One region of the Neorhizobium sp. S3-V5DH genome, then DNA from elsewhere that is predicted to be linked to it. Evidence: predicted binding sites of a transcription regulator. Region 1 holds the regulator's gene; each other region holds the start of a gene.
The links. The regulator PhoB, encoded in region 1, activates phosphate uptake and scavenging genes when phosphate is short. The targets are predictions, from matches to a motif close to TGTCATNNANCTGTCAT.

Region 1 (6,564 bases):
AAGCCGCTGCTGGAGGTCCTCGCCGGCATCCCGACCATCGTCTACGGCTTTTTTGCCCTGACGACGGTTGGCCCCTTTCTCAGGGACCTGTCCTCGCAGCTGAACGGGCTGGTAACCGGTGACTATTCGAACTTCATTCAGGCACAGAGCGTTCTGACCGCCGGCTTCGTCATGGGCATCATGCTGATCCCATACGTCTCGTCGCTGTCGGATGACATCATTACTGCCGTACCCCGCGCCCTGCGTGACGGGTCTCTCGGGCTCGGCGCCACCCGGTCGGAAACCATCAAACGTGTCATCCTGCCGGCGGCACTGCCCGGTATCGTCGGCGCATTGCTGATGACCGCCTCGCGTGCGGTCGGCGAAACCATGATCGTGGTTCTTGCCGCCGGCGTTGCCGCCCGCATCCAGCTCAATCCCTTCGAGCCGATGACGACGGTGACCGTCAAGATCGTAAACCAGTTGACGGGCGACCTCGAATTCACGTCGCCGCAGACGCTGGTGGCCTTCGCACTCGGTATCACGCTCTTTGCCATCACGCTTTGCCTCAACATCTATGCACTTTACATCGTGCGCAAATATCGGGAGCAGTACGAATGACCGATGTGGTTTCTCCCGTCTCAGGTATTCCCAAGACCAAGGCCGGTCGCAGGGATATCGGCATCAAGCGCCGCTACGCCGCCGAGCGTCGCTTCAGGGCCTATGGTGTCGCCGCTCTTTCCTTTGGCATCATCTTTCTGATGCTTCTCCTGTGGTCGGTGGTCTCAAAGGGCTACACTGCCTTCCAGCAGACGATGATCACCATACCGATCGAATTCTCCGAGCAGACCATCGACCCGCAGAACGAACGTGCCGCAAATCCCCAGAAGCTGATGACCGCGAACTATCCGGTCGTCGCCCGCAATGCACTTGCCAAGACGCTCGGCGTCAGCGTCGATGACCGTGTGAAGATCCGTGCTGTCGGGCAGTTGTTGTCTGACGGCGTGCGTACCCAGCTTCGCGACATGGTCGTCGCCAACCCGGCGATCATCGGAACAACTCAGAACGTCGCCTTGCTTGCTGCCGGTGATATTGATTCTGCCTTCAAGGGCCAGATCAATCTCTCCGTTGCCGAAGGGAACCGCAAGATTTCGGACCAGCAGGTGACCTGGATGAACCAGCTCGCAGAAAGCGGCGTGCTCGCCAAGCACTTCAATACGGGGATCTTCGTCAACGGCGCGTCAAGCCGGCCGGAAGCTGCAGGCGTCGGCGTCGCGCTGATAGGCTCGTTCTACATGATGCTGATCGTTCTGGTCCTGTCGCTGCCGATCGGTGTTGCTGCTTCGATATATCTTGAGGAATTTGCACCGAAGAACAAGTTCACGGACCTGATCGAGGTGAACATCAACAATCTCGCGGCGGTCCCCTCTATCGTTTACGGATTGCTGGGACTGGCTGTGTTTATCAACTTCATGGGCCTGCCCCGCTCCGCGTCTCTCGTCGGCGGCCTGGTGCTGACCCTCATGACCCTGCCGACGATCATTATCGCCACGCGAGCCGCTTTGAAGGCGGTGCCGCCGTCGATCCGGGCAGCCGCCCTTGGTCTCGGGGCGTCGAAGATGCAGACGATCTTCCACCACGTCCTCCCCCTCGCCATGCCTGGTATCCTGACCGGCACCATCATCGGACTTGCTCACGCACTCGGAGAGACGGCGCCGTTGCTCCTGATCGGCATGGTGGCATTCGTGGCCAACTATCCGGCGACGCCGCTCGATCCTTCAACGGCATTGCCGGTCCAGATCTACATGTGGGCGAATGAGGCCGAACGTGCGTTCGTCGAACGTACCTCTGGAGCGATCATCATTCTGCTCCTGTTCCTCATCGTAATGAATGTTGGCGCAATTCTCTTGCGGCGACGCTTTGAGCGGCGCTGGTAAAAGGAGTAGGACACGATGAACATGATGTCAGAAGCAGCAGTTGAAAAGGCGCTGGATCAGAAGATGAACGATTCTTCCTACAAGATGATCGGCAAGGACGTGTCGGTCTATTACGGCGAAAAGAGAGCGCTTTTCGACGTCAACCTGAACGTCCGGGAAAACACGGTGACTGCCCTCATCGGTCCTTCCGGTTGCGGCAAGTCCACTTTTCTGCGCTGCCTCAACCGCATGAACGATACGATCGAGAACTGCCGCGTCACGGGCAGGATCACACTCGATGCCGACGATATCTATGATCAGAATATCGATGTCGTTGAATTGCGCGCCCGCGTCGGCATGGTTTTCCAGAAGCCGAACCCATTTCCGAAGTCGATCTACGAAAACATTTCCTACGGCCCACGTATCCACGGTCTGGCCAGAAACAAGGCCGACATGGATCAGATCGTCGAAGCCAGCCTCCAGCGGGCCGGCCTCTGGACCGAGGTGAAGGATCGCCTGCACGAATCCGGCACCGGCCTCTCCGGTGGTCAGCAGCAGCGTCTCTGCATTGCCCGCGCGGTGGCAGTGTCGCCGGAAGTGATCCTGATGGATGAACCCTGCTCGGCGCTCGATCCTATTGCAACCGCCAAGGTCGAGGAGCTGATCCACGAACTCCGGGCCAACTATACGATCGTCATCGTGACGCATTCGATGCAGCAGGCGGCTCGCGTGTCGCAGCGCACTGCCATGTTCCATCTGGGTCAGCTTGTCGAAGAAAACGACACAGACAAGATGTTCACCAATCCGGACGACCAGCGCACTCAAGATTACATCATGGGCCGTTTCGGCTGATCTGCCGACTGCGCCGCCCGACAACCCAATATCGAGGACTAGACGATGGCATCGACCCATATCCTGTCGGCCTATGATGACGAACTGAAATATTTGAGCCGCCGTATCTCCGAGATGGGCGGTCTTGCTGAGCAGATGTGCGCGGATGCTGTGCGCGCCCTGGTGAATTCGGACTCGGCTTTGGCTCAGAAGGTCATATCGGATGATGTGATCCTCGATCATGCTGAGCGGGAGATTCAGGACAAAGCTATCGTCACGATCGCCAGACGCCAGCCCATGGCTGCCGATCTGCGCGAGATCGTCGGCACGCTGCGCATAGCAGCCGATCTCGAACGCGTCGGCGATCTGGGCAAGAACACCGCCAAGCGTGTCATCGCGGTGCAGGGCACGGGCGTGCCCCGCAAGCTTGCACGCGGCATCGAGCACCTTTCCGATCTGGCGCTGGTACAGCTCAAGGAAGTGCTGGACGTCTATGCCAGCCGCTCGGCGGAAAAGGCCGAAGCGATCCGCATCCGCGACGAAGAGATCGACGCGATGTACACCTCGCTGTTCCGGGAACTCCTCACCTATATGATGGAAGATCCGCGCAACATCACCACCTGCACGCATCTTCTCTTCTGCGCCAAGAACATCGAGCGCATCGGCGACCACGCCACCAACATCGCCGAGACGATCTACTACATGACGACGGGCGCCCAGCCGGAGGGCGAGCGCCCGAAGGACGATACATCGAATACGCTTGGCGCGATCACCGAATGACGGAATGCTGATGGAGCAGAGCTGAGATGCTGCCAAAAATTGCTGTGGTGGAAGACGAGGAAGCGCTGAGCGTGCTTCTTCGCTACAACCTGGAAGCTGAAGGGTATGAGGTCGAGACGATCCTGCGCGGCGACGAAGCTGAAATCAGGCTTCAGGAACGCACTCCGGATCTCCTGATCCTCGACTGGATGCTGCCGGGCGTCTCAGGCATCGAGCTTTGCCGCCGTTTGCGCATGCGCTCGGAGACCGAGCGCCTGCCGATCATCATGCTGACGGCCCGCGGCGAGGAAAGCGAACGCGTTCGCGGTCTCGCAACGGGTGCGGACGACTATGTGGTGAAGCCGTTTTCGACGCCGGAACTCATGGCGCGCGTCAGGGCCATGTTGCGGCGTGCCCGGCCGGAAGTCTTGTCCAGCGTGCTGCGTTGCGGCGATATCGAGCTCGATCGCGAGACCCATCGCGTGCATCGCAAGAGCCGCGAGGTTCGCCTGGGCCCGACCGAATTCCGCCTGCTGGAGTTCCTGATGGCCTCGCCAGGCCGGGTTTTTTCTCGCTCGCAGCTTCTCGACGGCGTCTGGGGTCATGATATCTATGTGGACGAACGCACGGTCGATGTGCATGTCGGTCGTCTGCGCAAGGCGCTCAACTTCTCCAACATGCAGGATGTCATCCGCACCGTTCGCGGCGCCGGTTATTCGATGGAGTCCTGACGGGCGGCGTTGCTGATCGGGCTTGTTTAACCGGTCTTGCTGATCGGGTCGGCCACGGCCTTGGATTCCGGTGACCCCTTGAAGCGCAGGAAGATCGACAGAACCACCAGCACCGCAGTCGAGAGGAATTCGGATTGCCAGTTCTGGAAGGATTCAAACCAGAATTGCGCGTCTCCCAGATATTGCCAGAAAGGCATTGTCGGCTGCCCGTGCATGGCGGCTTCCACATTGGCAGCCTCGAAGCTGTAGCGAAGATGCAGCACGAATGTGAGCAGGAACAGCAGGCCGAGCGCGATCCCGAGCGAATAGGAATAGAGGCCGCGAATGAAGGAGCCCGCCTTTACCGGCCATGGCGCCTCGGGATCGGGTAGATGCTTCCGCGGATCTTCATCCTGCGGGTTGGGTTGATCCGGATCCTTCGATTCCGCCGAGCCCTTTTGATAGAGCATCGCCGTCAGCATAACATAGGCGGACATCTGCAGAAATTCGCTCTCCCAGTTCTCGAAGATGGCGGAGAGAAAATGTCCAGAGGTGAGATAGTCGACAGCCGAGAGCGCGACCTGTCCGTGTTCGGCGAGTTCGTCGTTATGAACGCTCCACCCGGAAATAAACGTCCCGCCGATCGTGGCAAGCGCCGCCACCATCAGCACGATCGTCAGACCGTTAGCTCGCAGGAAAGACATGATCGAACCTTCAAACCGTGATCGGATATCCGCATCAACGGTTGATGACATAGAACGTTCCATGCCGGTTCTACGAGCAAAAACAGAACGTTGATCGGGGATCCTACGTGGGTTGGCCAAGGTGCCTAAGGCGTTGGGAGACCGTTATCCGGTGGTAGCTGCCTTGGACCATTCCGGCAGCGGAAACAGCCGGTCATAGGCCCAGTTGAAGACGAAGGCATAGATCACGTAGAAAACTGCGAAGGATATATCCATTGTCAGCGCCTGAATGAGACTCACGTCGAGATACCAGGCGATCAGCGGCAGCAATACGATAAGCAGGCCAAGCTCGAACAGGATCGCATGCGCTATCCGCACGACAGGGCTCTTTTGCGTGCTGCCGGTCAGCCGCCGCATCAGGTGGTCGAAACCGATATTGTAGAGGTAGTTCCATCCCGTTGCCAGCGTAGCTGAGCCAATCCCGACAATCCCGATATCTTCCACCGGCATGCCGAAAGCTATGGCGCCGAGCGGCGTGACAAGAGCGAGCCCGATCAGTTCGAAGCTGATTGCGTGGCGGATGCGGTCGCGTGTGGAACGCATGGTAACCTCCAGGGAGCCCTGAACCCAAGGTCCTTGTTCTTACCGGGTCGTCCCGATGTGATGCCCATGAGGGGGAGGTCGTCCTCGCGCACATCAAAATAGGCATCATCTAACGACGAGGCAAGCGCCGGAAGACATGGCTGCTATGCGGAATGAAGAAAGCGGGCAAAAGCCCGCTTCAATTCCCGTCTCGGAGCGTACCGGTCTTATGCCCGGGCAGCAGTCCTGCGGCGATCGTGTATCGGCTGATAGGCAAGCCGTGCGTGGTAGCTGCAATAGGGGGAGGAGTCCGGGGATTCGCAGCCGCAGAAATGGAAATCTTCCTTCAACGGGTCGCCGACCGGCCACTTGCAGGTGCGTTCCGTCAGCTCGGTCAATGCAAGGCGACGGGAGATAGGCACCACCACGTTGGAAGCCGGACGGTATTCCATCTCCTCGAAGGCTTCGACTTCGATCTCTTCCTTGACCACGGTCGCGCCGACGGCACGGGCGACTGTCCGGGTCGCGACGCGAGATGCATAATTCGGTGCCCGAGGCGCTGAGGTCGTCCGCTTGGCCGCCGCGCGGCCCGTAGCGACAGTGCCCCCAGCCTTTGCCCGGCCCGGCAGGCTGAGGCGGTGCACCTTTCCGATCACGGCATTACGGCTTACGCCTCCGAGTTGTGCGGCGATCTGGCTGGCGCTCAGACCTTCCGACCACAGTCTCTTGAGTTTCTCGACACGCTCGTCTGTCCAATTCATGCCCGTTCTCCGCCTTTGAACGTTGTCGGCATGCAGAATCCTTCCACCTTTGCCGCAGACATCATTCCGCAGCACCCACTACATATATGTTTGAGGTGACTAGTTCCGCCGCATGCAGTCTAGTAATTGATCTTTAACCTAGTGTGAGGCTGACTCCGTGGCAAGAGTCGCGGGATTCGCAGAGAATCGATTTCTTGGTTTTCCCCAACTTGCTGTCTGGAAGAGTCATTTTTGTCACATGGGCAGGCGTTGCCTGTTTTCGGTTGTAGTGCGGCAGAATGCCGAGCTTTGTTGACATCCGGGCCTTAAACATCGATAGTGCGGCTGGCCGCCCATTGGGCGG
Region 2 (6,564 bases), on a different contig from region 1:
TTTCGAAAATGATCGCGGCGCTCCACAATATTCCGATGGATCCGCTCGAGAAGCCGATCTGCTGCCAGTGGATCGTGCCGAAGGTATAGAACATTCCATGGCTAGCCTGAGCAATCGACGCTCCGATCATCAACACATGCAAGTCGACACGACGGATCGAGCTGGGATTAAAACCGGCATTGGCGGGTCGAATCACGGCTTGACCGAGCCTCGGAACGGCAAACGCAACCAAGACTGTTAGCACAAATCCGACCGCCACTGCGGGCGGGATCGTCTGAAAACCCCAGTAACCCTGAAGCTCTCCGACGATAAGCGCGACAGCCATGAAGCCGACTGAGCCCCAGACGCGCATGGCGCCGTACTGGAATCCCCAACGCCGGACACCTGTGACTGCGACGGATTCGACGATCGGCGCATAAGGCGCAAAGAAAGCCGCCTGGAGGCTGACGATCAACAGCACAGGCCAAAAGGTGTCCGTAAAAAACATGGCCAGCGCCGTCGACAACGACAACGCGCCGGACCAAACAAGCATCAGCGTCCGCTCCCCCAGCCGGTCGGCAAAAACGCCGGCCACCGGCGCGGCGAACACCCGCAAGAGAAGTTGCGCGGCCAGCACAATCCCGATTTCGAATTCGGAAAAGGCAAGTCCGTCGAGCCAAACCGGCAGATAAGGCAAAATGACGCCGTTCACTCCCAGTGGTGCGCCATAGGCGAGTGCGCAGCGCAATTGGAAGAACCGGGGCGCGGCGGGCGCCGTCTGTGTAGGAATCACGATTTCACGGGTAGGTTGCTGAAACTTGCCGCTTACCTAACACAGAGCCCTGCCTATGCCTATGGCAAGAAATGGCCCTAGGCAGAGCTGACACGTATCGCAGTTCAGGCAGCCCGCATGTCCTCGACGACCTGCGGCGCCGCCAGTGCCTTGATCTCGGCGGCAGCGGTATCCCGCTGCCAGGAAATCATTTCGAGCCTGCCATCCTGATGTTCGACAATTGCCGTGCAGCTTTCCACCCAGTCGCCGGTATTGACATAATGGATGCCGTCGATGTCCTCCATCACTGCATGGTGAATATGGCCGCAGATCACGCCTTCCACGTTATGGCGGCGCGCCTCTTCGGCCACGACGCGCTGAAACTCGCCAATGAAGTTGACAGCATGTTTGACCTGCAGCTTTGCCCAGGCGGAGAAAGACCAGTAAGGCATGCCGAGGCGTCTGCGGATAGCAGCCAGGCCGAGGTTGATGACGATGGCCGCGTCGTAGGCCCAGTCGCCGAGATAGGCGAGCAGGCGCGCGTTGCGAACGACGACATCGAACTCGTCGCCATGCAAGATGAGGTATTTCCTGCCGTCAGCCATCTCGTGAATTGCTCGCTCGGCCACCTCTATTCCGCCGAAATGCGTGCCGGGAAACGACCGCAGGAATTCGTCGTGATTGCCGGGAATATAGACTATGCGTGTTCCCTTGCGCGCCTTGCGCAGAAGTTTCTGAACAACGTCGTTACACCCCTGCGGCCAATACCAGTTCCGTTTCAGCCGCCAGCCGTCGATGATGTCACCCACGAGAAAAATGGTATCGGCTTCATGATAACGCAGGAAGTCCAGCAGGAAGTCAGTTCGGGCGGCCTTGGAGCCGAGATGCACGTCCGAAATAAAGAGCGTTCTGAAATGCCTTGTTTCCACTTGCCCGGTCACGAAGTCGTCCTTTCGTCGCCGCTTCTTTGTTTTTCAAAACCAGACTCGTGTTTCAGGATGATGACAGGCTCCGGGAAAACCCCGATCAGCGGCGCTCCGATATCGCTCCATTTCCGCTATCACCGCAAATTAGCTGCTGTCGCACCCGGCCGATTGATGTAAGGAGGGTCTCTCCTTACCATCAGCCCATGCAGAAAAAACAAGCCAGGAGGAACCATGAACGCGCAGGATAAACCAAAATCGCCGGCCGTGCCGGCCACGGGCGATCTCGACGAGCAGGCGCTGTTCTTCCACCGCTATCCCCGCCCCGGCAAGCTCGAAATCCAGGCGACCAAACCGCTCGGAAACCAGCGCGACCTGGCACTTGCCTATTCGCCGGGTGTCGCCGCTCCCTGCCTTGCGATCCGCGACAATCCCGATGCGGCTGCCGATTTTACAGCCCGCTCCAATCTTGTCGCGGTGATTTCCAACGGCACGGCCGTGCTCGGCCTCGGCGATATCGGCCCGCTGGCATCGAAGCCGGTCATGGAGGGCAAAGCCGTCCTCTTCAAGAAATTCGCCGGCATCGATGTCTTTGACATCGAAATCGAAGCCCGCGGTATCGAGACGATGGTTTCTACCATCTCGGCGCTGGAGCCGACCTTCGGCGGGATCAACCTGGAAGACATCAAGTCTCCCGAATGTTTCGAGGTCGAGCGCCGGCTGCGCGAAAAGATGAACATCCCGGTGTTTCACGACGATCAGCATGGCACAGCGATCATCGTGGCAGCCGCGATCCTGAACGGGCTGGAACTCGCCGGCAAGAATATCGGCGACGTGAAGATCGTCACGTCCGGCGCCGGTGCGGCGGCGCTTGCCTGTCTGCATCTTCTCGTTTCGCTCGGAGCGAAGAAGGAAAATATCTGGGTTCATGACATCGAAGGCCTGGTCTACGACGGCCGCAACACGCTCATGGACGAGTGGAAGGAAATCTACGCCCAGAAATCCGATAAGCGTGTTTTGGCCGACAGCATCCACGATGCCGACGTCTTCCTCGGATTGTCTGCAGCCGGAGTGCTCAAACCAGAACTGCTTGCGCGCATGGCGCCGAAGCCGCTCATCATGGCGCTCGCCAACCCGACACCGGAAATCATGCCGGAACTCGCCCGCTCCGCCCGTCCGGATGCCATGATCTGCACCGGTCGTTCGGATTTTCCGAATCAGGTGAACAACGTCCTTTGCTTCCCCTATATCTTCCGCGGCGCGCTGGATTGCGGCGCCCGGACGATCAATGAGGAAATGAAGATGGCGGCGGTCAAGGCGATCGCGGCACTTGCCCGCGAGGAGGTTTCCGACGTTGCCGCTCGCGCCTATTCCGGCGAAACGCCCGTCTTCGGCGCCGACTACCTCATCCCCTCACCCTTCGATCCCCGGCTTATCCTGCGCATCGCACCGGCCGTCGCAAAAGCCGCAGCGGAAACCGGCGTAGCCTCCCGCCCGATCCAGGACTTCGACGCCTATCTCGATCAGCTCAACCGCTTCGTCTGGCGCTCTGGCTTTGTCATGAAGCCGATTTTCGCCGCCGCCAAGACCGCCGAGAAAAAGCGCGTAATCTTTGCGGAGGGCGAAGATGAACGCGTGCTTCGCGCCGCGCAGGTATTGTTGGAGGAAAAGACCGCCACGCCCATCCTCATCGGCCGCCCGTCGGTCATCGAGGCGCGCCTTCAGCGCTTTGGCATTCGTATTCGGCCTGAGGTCGATTTCGCAGTCGTCAATCCGGAAGACGATCCTCGATACCGCGAATATGTCGATGATTATTTCGCTCTGGTAGGGCGCAGGGGCATCAACCCGGAGACTGCGCGCACCATCGTGCGCACCAACAACACAGTAATCGGGGCGCTTGCCGTCAAGCGCGGCGAGGCTGACGCGCTGATTTGCGGCGTGGAAGGCGGTTATGATCGGCATCTGCGCGACGTCGAGCAGATTATCGGAAAAAGGGAGGGCGTCTGCGCCTTCTCGGGCCTGAGCCTCTTGATCTCTCAACGGGGCGCGATTTTCTTCACGGATACATTCGTGAACTACAATCCTTCCGCACAGGAAATCGCCGAAATCACCATTCTCGCCTCCCAGGAAGTCCAGCGGTTCGGCATCGTCCCCAAAGCGGCGCTGATCTGCCATTCGAATTTCGGTTCTCGGGATTCCGAAAGCGCACAAAAGATGCGCGCCGCCCTCAGCCTTGTACGCAAACGGACTCCTCAACTGGAAGTCGACGGTGAGATGCAGGGCGGCTCCGCGCTTTCGGAAGACCTGCGCAAGCGCGCCATGCCAGACAGCTCGCTGACCGGAGAGGCCAATCTTCTGATCTTCCCGAACCTGGACGCGGCCAATATCTCGTTGGGGATCGTTCGAAATCTCACCGATGCACTTCATGTCGGACCGATTTTGTTGGGTACGGCGCTGCCTGCACATATCCTCTCGCCCTCGGTAACGTCGCGCGGCGTGGTAAACATGGCAGCGCTGGCTGTTGTGGAGGCCTCACAACCGGATTTCGCTCTGCAGTCCTAGGCCTGTGAACCGCATAATCCGTACTGGCTCCGCAGATTGCGAGAGCGTGCTTATGATATTGTCAACTGGCCTGCCTCATGATGCGGTTACCGATTCTAGAGATCGCCGGACATCGACTGATGCGCATTCGCAACCTGCTGATCGCCCCAATTCTGCTTGCACCCGACATGGCTTCCGCGCGGGATATAGGCACCTGCGCGGCGCTTTACCGGCAACTCAACAATGCTCCGCAAATCATCGGCAACACCGCCGAGATGCGGCGCTATTCGCAACATCTCAGCGAGATCAACGGCGACATTCGTCGGCATCGAATCGAGATGCGCCGCAGCGGCTGCGGCGGCAGCATCGTCGTCTTCGGTGGCAGCGCTAATGGCGGCGCCTGCGACGAGATGCGCGATGCGCTTGGCGCGATGGAGCGTGAGCGCGACGCGTTGACGGCGGATCGGGAGAATGCACGCCAGCTCTGGCGCTCGTCGGATGAACGCAATGCCATTCTTGCGTCGATCCGATCGAACGGCTGCCTCCCTTCCGATGTCGAAGAGGAGCGGAAAGAGCGGCTGAAGGTTCAGGGGATCGAATTGCCGAAACCGGAGCCCTATTCAGGAGTGACCGACCTGCGGACAAAAGATCCGAAGGAAACGAAAGCGGCAAACCTGCCGCCGCCTCCGCCGTTGGAGCGCACCTACGATCCGAACAAGAAGGTTCGCATAGTGGGCCCCCAGTTTCTGCCGGATACAAGCATTGATCTTGCCAATCCGAAGTCTACCGGCCCACAACCCCAGCAGTGATCAAGCTCGGCCCCATTTGTCGTTGAATACCAGGTCCTCGAGCAAGAGCCGCTGGCGCCAGCCCTTTACCGCCAGCTCCGGTTCTCGATAAAGGCGGTCGACGTAGCCGACGCAAAGCCAGGCAACGATTTGAATTCCCTCGGGGATACCAAGCAGTGTCCGCAGGTCCGCCTCGTGGAAAATGCTGACCCAGCCCACTCCGACACCTTCGGCCCGTGCCGCCAGCCAAAGGTTTTGCACCGCGCAGACGGACGAGAATACGTCCATGCGCGGATCATGAGTGCGACCGATGACAACGGGGCCTGCCCGCTCGGGATCGCAGGTGACGCAAATGCTGAGCGGCGCCTTGCGGATGCCCTCCAGCTTCAGGTTTTGGTAGACCTCGCGTCGTTCTTGCGGAAACATCTCCGCCGCTTCCTCATTGGCCCGCGAGAAGGCCTGCCAGGCGGCTTCACGGACCTTCGGGTCACGCACCAGGATAAAATTCCACGGCTGCATGAAACCGACCGACGGCGCAGCATGCGCCGCCCCAAGCAGCCGCCCAACGAGATCGTCCGGAAGCGGCTCGGGTAAAAACTGATCGCGCACGTCACGGCGCGTCTCTATGGCCCGGTAGACCGCAGCACGGTCACGTTCCGGGAATTCTTCTGCAGGCATCAAGGCATCGGCAAAAAGATCAGGTCGCATCGTTAATCCCCAACAATGCTGACACCCCGCGTAATAAAGCAGGGCACCAAAAAAACCTTGCCGCCGTCCACGCGGGTCGGTCTATCTCGACAGGCCGGTCTTCTGACTTGGCTTCATCCGCTCGCCGCAGCCTTCCCGGAAATCCCAGTGGCATCTACTTTGCGGCAAGCGTCCGCCTCACAGCGTTGGGCACGTTCCGGTCTCGCACCGGATTCCCGATTCTCCTGCCAGCGGCAGGCACCTGACGTCGCGGTTATGCATGAGCGGCCTCACGCATTCAAGCCCCTCATGCGACAGGGAAGTAGCGCACATAGGCGAACTCGTTTCCATCCGGCGACCAGTTGGGCGAATTCATTGTGCCTTGCCCGCCAAACAACTCGAACAAGGTCTCCACATGACCGCCATCCATGTCCATCAGCCGCACGCGGACGTTTTGGTCGCGCGGATGATCGAATACCGTCGCGTCGTAGGAGATGAAAACGATCTTGTCTCCTTTTGGTGACGGATGAGGAAACCAGTCGCCGTAATTGCTGTCGGTGATACGTTCCGCTGCGCCTCCCGACGCAGGTACGCGCCAGATCTGCATGATGCCGGTACGGCTGGAGTTGAAATAGATCCATTCGCCGTCGGGAGAATAGTCGGGCCCGTCGTTCCGCCCCTCTCCGAAAGTCAATCGTGTCTCTTCGCCGCCTTCCCTATCGATCGTATAGATATCGAAGAGATCGTCGCGGATACCGCAATAGGCGAATTTTCCACCATCCGGTGACCAGCCATGCCAGTAGGAGGGCAGTTTCTCCGTCACCAGCCGGGGATCACCACCCTCCGCCGGTAGCACATAGATTGCCGACTTGCC
Region 3 (6,564 bases), 140 kb from region 1:
ACAGGAAGGCGGCCGGCTTGCGCACGATCGCACGCCCCATTGCGACGCGCTGGCGCTGGCCGCCGGAAAGAGCGCGCGGCTTGCGGTCGAGATACTGGGTGATCTCCAGCATCCGCGCCGCCTCCGTCACGCGGGCATCGATCTCCGCCTTGGGCGTGCCGCGGTTTTTCAGGCCGTAGGCGAGGTTGTTGTAGACCGTCATATGCGGATAGAGCGCATAGTTCTGGAAGACCATCGCGATATCGCGATCGGCCGGCTCCACGTTGTTGACGACGCGGTCGGCGATCTTCACCTCACCGCCCGAGATCGTCTCCAGCCCCGCGACCATGCGTAAAAGTGTCGACTTGCCGCAGCCGGACGGACCGACCAGCACGATGAACTCTCCGTCGGCGATGTCGATCGACACCGAATTCACGGCTTTTACGCCGCCGGCATAAACCTTCGAAACCTCGGCGATGTGGATGCCGGCCATTTCATTTCTCCGTTTCAGTAAGGCCGCGGATGAACAACCGCTGCATAAAGACCACGACCAGGATGGGGGGAAGCATTGCAAGTACCGAACCTGCCATGACGAGGTGCCACTCGATGACGCCGTCCTGAACGGTGACCATGCGCTTCATGCCCATCATCAGCGTGTAGTAGCCGGGATCCGTGGTCACCAGGAGCGGCCAGAGATACTGCACCCAGCCATAGATAAAGAGGATGACGCATAAGGCGCCGATATTGGTGCGCGAGAGCGGCAGCAGAATGTCCCTGAAAAACTTCAGCGGGCCGGCTCCGTCCACACGCGCCGCTTCCAGAAGCTCGTCCGGCACCGTCATGAAGAACTGGCGGAACAGGAAAGTCGCCGTGGCCGATGCGATCAGGGGAATGGTCAGCCCGGCCCAGGAGTTCAGCATGCCGAGATCGGCGACGATCTTGTAGGTCGGCATGATGCGCACCTCGACCGGCAGCATCAGCGTGACGAAGATGATCCAGAAGGCCAGAAGCCTGAAAGGGAAGCGGAAGTAGACGATCGCGAAGGCAGAAAGGATAGAGATGCAAATCTTCCCAACCGTGATTGCCAGCGCCATGACCAGCGAATTCAATGCCATATGCGAGTAGTTGGGCAAGCCGTGGGCAGCAGAGGCGCTGGTCAGGATGGTCGAGTAGTTTTCGATGAAATGCGAGCCCGGCAAGAGCGGAACAGGACCGCTCATCAGTGTCGAAATATCATGGGTCGACGCCATGATCGCGACATAGACCGGCAGAGCGACAATCAAGAATCCCAGGATCAGGAAAGCGTGGGTGAGGAAGGTCAGGAAGGGGCGGTTTTCAACCATGATCGTTCCTCAATACTGGACGCGGCGTTCGACGAAGCGGAACTGGACGAAGGTCAGCAGCATCACGATCAGCATCAAAAGCACCGATTGCGCCGAAGAGGAGCCGAGGTTCAAGCCGACGTAACCATCCTGATAGACCTTGTAGACGAGCGTGGTCGTCGCCTGAGCAGGTCCGCCGCCCGTCGTGGCGTCCACGATCGGGAAGGTATCGAACATCGTGTAGTTCACGTTGATGATGAACAGGAAAAACGTCGTCGGCGACAGAAGCGGCAGCGAAATCGTGAAGAAGCGCTTGACCGGCCCGGAACCGTCGATCGCCGCGGCCTCCATCAGCGCCTGCGGCACTGACTGCAGGCCGGCGAGGAAGAAAAGAAAATTGTAGGAGATCTGCTTCCAGGCCGCGGCGATGATGATCAGGATCATGGCATGGGTGCCGTTGAGATCGTGATCCCAGAGAATGCCGAACCGCTCCAGAAAGAAAGGCAGAAGGCCGGTGGACGTATTGAACAGGAACCACCAGAGGACACCGGCGACCACCGGGGCGACGGCGTAGGGCCAGACCAAGAGCGTTGTGTAGATCTTCGAGGTCCGCGCCAGACGGTCGACCGCGGCCGCAAATGCAAGACCCAGCACCATCGAAAGCAACGTAACCGACACGGCGAATACCGCGGTGCGCCAGAGAGAATCCAGATAGTTCGGATCAGCGAGCAGCTGCTGATAATGCGCCAGCCCTACAAAGACGGTCGAGAACCCGAATGGGTCCTCCCGCTCGAAGGAGGATTTCACTGCCTGCGCAGCAGGCCAAATGAAGAAGATGAGCGTGATAGCGAGCTGGGGCGCAAGCAGCAGATAAGGCAGCAGGCGGTTGTTGAAGGTTGTTCTCTTGGTATCCACCGATCCCTCACCACAAAATAGGAAACGAGCAAGGGAGGCCCGGCAGGCGCCGGCCCTCCCTGCAGTGAATCGGCGTGATCAGTTCGAGTTAGCCGCTTCGAATTCACGCAGCAGCGCGTTGCCACGCTGAACGGCACTGTCGAGCGCCTGCTTGGCGTCCTTCTTGTTGGCGAGCAGCGCCTGGAACTCCTCGTCGACAATGGTGCGGACCTGCGTGAAATTGCCAAACCGCAAGCCCTTCGAATTGTCCGAAGGGGTGCCGCGGGTGATCTGCTTGATGGCGATGTCGGAACCCGGGTTCTTTTCGTAGTAGCCCTGCTTCTGGCCAAGATCGTAGGCGGCATTGGTGATCGGCAGGTAACCGGTGAACTGGTGCCAATCGGCCTGGACTTCCGCCTTGGAGAGGTAGCTGAAGAACTTGGCAACACCCTTGTAGGTGGCCTTGTCCTTGCCGTTCAGCACCCAGAGGGTCGCGCCGCCGATGATGGAGTTCTTCGGCTCCTTGATCTCGTCGTCATAATAAGGCAGCGGAGCAAAGCCCGGAGTGAAGGTCTTGGCGTTGTTGATAACGCCGGCGCGGCCTGCAGACGAGTTCATGGTGATTGCGCATTCCTGCGCGTAGAACATCGTCGCCGCCTGATCGCCACCGACCGGACCGCCGTACTTGAACAGGCCCTCGTCCTGCCACTTTTTCAGATTTGCCCAATGCTTGACCTGAAGCGGGCCATTGAAGTTGAATTCGGACTTCACGCCGCCAAAACCGTTCTGCAGAGTGCCGAAAGGCTTGTCGTGAATCGCCGACAGGTTCTCCGTCTGAACCCAGGTGATCCAGGCGGAGGTGAAGCCACACTTGGCAGCGCCCGAAGAGACGATCTTCTTCGAGAACTCTTCGACTTCCTTCCAGGTCTTCGGAGCGACTTCCGGATCAAGGCCGGCCTTCTTGAAGACGTCCTTGTTGTAATACATGATCGGCGTGGAGGAGTTGAAGGGCAGCGACAGGATGTTGCCCTGGGTATCGGAATAATAACCAGTGACCGGCGCCAGGAAGGTCTTGGGGTCGAAGGTTTCGCCCTCATCGGCCATCAGCTTGTAAACCGGATATACGGCACCCTTGGCAGCCATCATCGTGCCTGTGCCGACTTCGAAGACCTGAACGATAGCCGGCTGCTGTTTTGCGCGGAAAGCGGCGATCGCTGCCGTCAGCGTTTCTGGATAGCTTCCCTTGTAGACAGGCACGACCTTGTAGTCGGTCTGGCTCTCGTTGAATTTCTGAGCGATTTCTTCCAGCTTCTTGCCGAGTTCGCCACCCATGGCATGCCACCAGGTGACTTCCGTCGCAGCAAGCGAAGAGGTTGCCGACAGAGCGACCGCGAATGCGGCCATCGAAAGTTTTTTCAACATTTTATGTCCTCCACCTTGATTGGTGCCGGCCCCGAATAGGGTCCTCCCATGACACCGACTTTACAGTTTTATGTCATTTTTCTAACAGAGCAAGGATCGTTGGAAGTTTCCTTAAAACGCGTCCGGAAAATGCCGAGGAAGCCGGCTCGGCAATACGGCAATAATGTCGTAACGCTGCGAAAGCCTCGCCGCATCCTTCCGCTTCGAAAGCCACAGATCGCTTGCCGCGCGGATGCGAGCCTGCGTGGTGAAGCCAACGGCATCGATCGCTTCCTGTTCGCCGATCCGGGCCTTCACTTCGACGAAGATGACGAGATCACCTTTGCGGGCAATCAGATCTATCTCGCCGAGTTTGGTGCGATAGCGGATCGCCAGAACCCGGTAGCCCTTTGCCAGCAGGTACAACGCGGCCAGATATTCCGAGACATGGCCTCGGCGTTCGGCCTTGCGCCGCTTCAAGCCGGGGTCATTTTCCACCGCCACCCGTTTCCTTCAGGTCCAGGAGCCGCTGATAGAGGTCTTTTCGGCCAAGCCCCGTGAGGCGGGCGGCTTCTGCTGCCGCCTTGGCCGTCGGCATCGTGGCCGAGAGTTCCCGTAGCAGTGCTTCCACCTCCACCTCGCCCGGCGCCTCTTCCGCCTGCGGAGGCGCGACAAGCAGTACGATCTCGCCTTTCACGGTCCGCTCCTCATCATAATAAGCGGCAAGTTCCTGCAGCGATCCGCGACGGAACTCCTCGAAGGTCTTCGTGAGCTCCCGGCAGACACAGGCGCGACGGTTTTTCCCAAGCACCTCCGCCGCCGCCGCAAGAGTGGCGCCGATCCGATGCGGCGATTCGAAGAAGATCAGCGTGGCAGGCACTTTGGAAAGCTCCGCCAGCCGATCTCGCCGTCCCTTGTCCTTGGCCGGCAGGAAACCGGCAAAAAGAAAGGCGTCCGAAGGCATGCCAGAGCCGACAAGAGCCGCAAGCGGCGCAGACGCGCCGGGGATCGGCACGACCCTATGACCAGCCTCGACTGCCATCTGCCCAAGCCGGTAGCCCGGATCGGAGACCAGCGGCGTGCCGGCATCGGAGACGAGTGCCACCGATTTTCCTTCCTCTAGGGCGGCAATCAGCTTCGGCCCGGCCTCATCCGCATTATGCTCATGGTAGGCAAAGGGCCGGTTGACGATACCGTAACGGTCCAGCAGGACCCGGGTGACGCGCGTATCTTCGCAGGCCAGCACGTCGACGCCCGCGAGCGTCTCCAAGGCGCGCAAGGTGATGTCCCCGAGATTGCCGATCGGCGTCGCCACCAGATAAAGCGCCGGCTCCTGCGGTCTGGCAGGCACGAATGTGTTGGCAACGCGATAGCCGCGCTGGGCGGCTTTATGTTCGTCTGCCACGGGATACCTTAGGGGATAGGATGCTCATGCCTCTTTATGAGCATCCTAGCCCGGTTCGGCAAGTAAACGGAGGAGATGTTTTCTGTGTGCAGTGCAAGCCGATCGGGCGATTTGGCATGGCAACTCCTTGTTCACCTCTTGCTTTTCGCCGCCGTTGTCTGCCATTTTGCGCGTCCACATCATCCGGCTGCCTTGGAGCCGGCACAATATCAGGGTCCGGCCCTGCCGGATCCGTCACGGTCGAAAGCGATAGCGTCCATGCGTATTACTCTTGAGCGGTCCAACCTTCTGAAATCGCTGAACCACGTACATCGCGTGGTCGAGCGGCGGAACACGATCCCGATCCTTTCCAACGTGCTGATGCGCGCCTCGGGCAACAGCCTCGACCTGAAAGCGACCGACCTCGACCTCGAGATCACCGAGTCCCTCCCGGCCATGGTGGAGAATGCGGGAGCGACGACGGTTCCGGCGCATCTGCTTTATGAAATCGTCCGCAAGCTGCCCGACGGTTCGGAAGTGCTGCTCGCGACCAATCCGGACGGCGGCTCCATGACCGTACAGTCCGGCCGCTCGAAGTTCTCGCTGCAGTGCCTGCCGGAATCGGATTTCCCCGATCTCACCGCCGGCAGCTTCACACATACCTTCAAGCTGAAGGCGACCGATCTGAAGATGCTGATCGACCGCACGCAGTTCGCGATCTCCACCGAGGAGACTCGCTATTACCTGAACGGCATCTTCTTCCACACGATCGAGGCCGGCGGCGACCTGAAGCTTCGCGCCGTCGCGACCGACGGACACCGCCTGGCCCGCGCCGATGTCCAGGCGCCGGCCGGTTCGGAAGGCATGCCGGGGATCATTATTCCCCGCAAGACGGTCGGCGAATTGCAGAAGCTCATGGACGACGCCGAGGCAATCGTCACCGTCGAAGTTTCCGACGCGAAGATCCGCCTGACGATCGGCACGGTGGTGATGACTTCAAAGCTGATCGACGGCACCTTCCCCGACTACCAGCGGGTTATTCCGACCGGCAACGATAAGGAAATGCGGGTCGATTGCGAAAGCTTCACCAAGGCGGTCGATCGCGTCTCCACCATTTCCTCGGAGCGTGGCCGCGCCGTCAAGCTGTCGCTTACGGACGGTCAGCTCATGCTGACGGTCAACAACCCCGATTCCGGCAGCGCTACGGAAGAAGTGGCAGTCGGCTACGACAACGATCCGATGGAAATCGGCTTCAACGCCAAATACCTGCTCGACATCACGGCGCAGTTGTCCGGTGATGATGCGATCTTCATGCTGGCGGATGCCGGCTCTCCGACGCTGGTACGGGACACGGCCGGCGACGATGCACTCTACGTCTTGATGCCTATGCGCGTCTAATCATCGAAGCGGCTGGCAACCAGCCGCTTTTTTCATGACCTACGCCAGATGCGACATTTGCTCTTGCCTTTGCGGCATGAACATCGGCATAAGGCATTCAAGAGGGAGGACAGACGATGGAATTGCGTCTGAAAGAGCGGCTGGGCCGCAAGTTCAATGAGGAAATCCGGTTCTTCAAAGGCTGGA

Region 2: the regulator PhoB is predicted to act here: its motif matches at 1,742-1,758, upstream of EDE09_RS22325 (UDP-2,3-diacylglucosamine diphosphatase).
Region 3: the regulator PhoB is predicted to act here: its motif matches at 3,677-3,693, upstream of ugpB (sn-glycerol-3-phosphate ABC transporter substrate-binding protein UgpB).

What each region holds. Positions count from the first base shown of each region.
Region 1 is NZ_SMCL01000001.1:174,540-181,103, forward strand. Features, by position in the region: gene pstC (phosphate ABC transporter permease subunit PstC) at 1-600, shown strand, start outside; gene pstA (phosphate ABC transporter permease PstA) at 597-1,916, shown strand; gene pstB (phosphate ABC transporter ATP-binding protein PstB) at 1,932-2,747, shown strand; gene phoU (phosphate signaling complex protein PhoU) at 2,793-3,506, shown strand; gene phoB (phosphate regulon transcriptional regulator PhoB) at 3,533-4,216, shown strand; gene EDE09_RS00910 (DUF6766 family protein) at 4,243-4,899, opposite strand; gene EDE09_RS00915 (PACE efflux transporter) at 5,044-5,481, opposite strand; gene EDE09_RS00920 (GcrA family cell cycle regulator) at 5,688-6,221, opposite strand.
Region 2 is NZ_SMCL01000021.1:6,449-13,012, reverse strand. Features, by position in the region: gene EDE09_RS22330 (MFS transporter) at 1-772, opposite strand, end outside; gene EDE09_RS22325 (UDP-2,3-diacylglucosamine diphosphatase) at 877-1,692, opposite strand; gene EDE09_RS22320 (NADP-dependent malic enzyme) at 1,909-4,236, shown strand; gene EDE09_RS22315 (hypothetical protein) at 4,356-5,024, shown strand; gene bluB (5,6-dimethylbenzimidazole synthase) at 5,025-5,711, opposite strand; cobalamin riboswitch at 5,786-5,971, opposite strand; gene EDE09_RS22305 (TolB family protein) at 5,998-6,564, opposite strand, start outside.
Region 3 is NZ_SMCL01000001.1:37,196-43,759, reverse strand. Features, by position in the region: gene EDE09_RS00230 (sn-glycerol-3-phosphate import ATP-binding protein UgpC) at 1-472, opposite strand, end outside; gene ugpE (sn-glycerol-3-phosphate ABC transporter permease UgpE) at 474-1,322, opposite strand; gene ugpA (sn-glycerol-3-phosphate ABC transporter permease UgpA) at 1,332-2,216, opposite strand; gene ugpB (sn-glycerol-3-phosphate ABC transporter substrate-binding protein UgpB) at 2,295-3,617, opposite strand; gene EDE09_RS00210 (YraN family protein) at 3,729-4,094, opposite strand; gene rsmI (16S rRNA (cytidine(1402)-2'-O)-methyltransferase) at 4,084-5,001, opposite strand; gene dnaN (DNA polymerase III subunit beta) at 5,260-6,378, shown strand; gene pmtA (phospholipid N-methyltransferase PmtA) at 6,495-6,564, shown strand, end outside.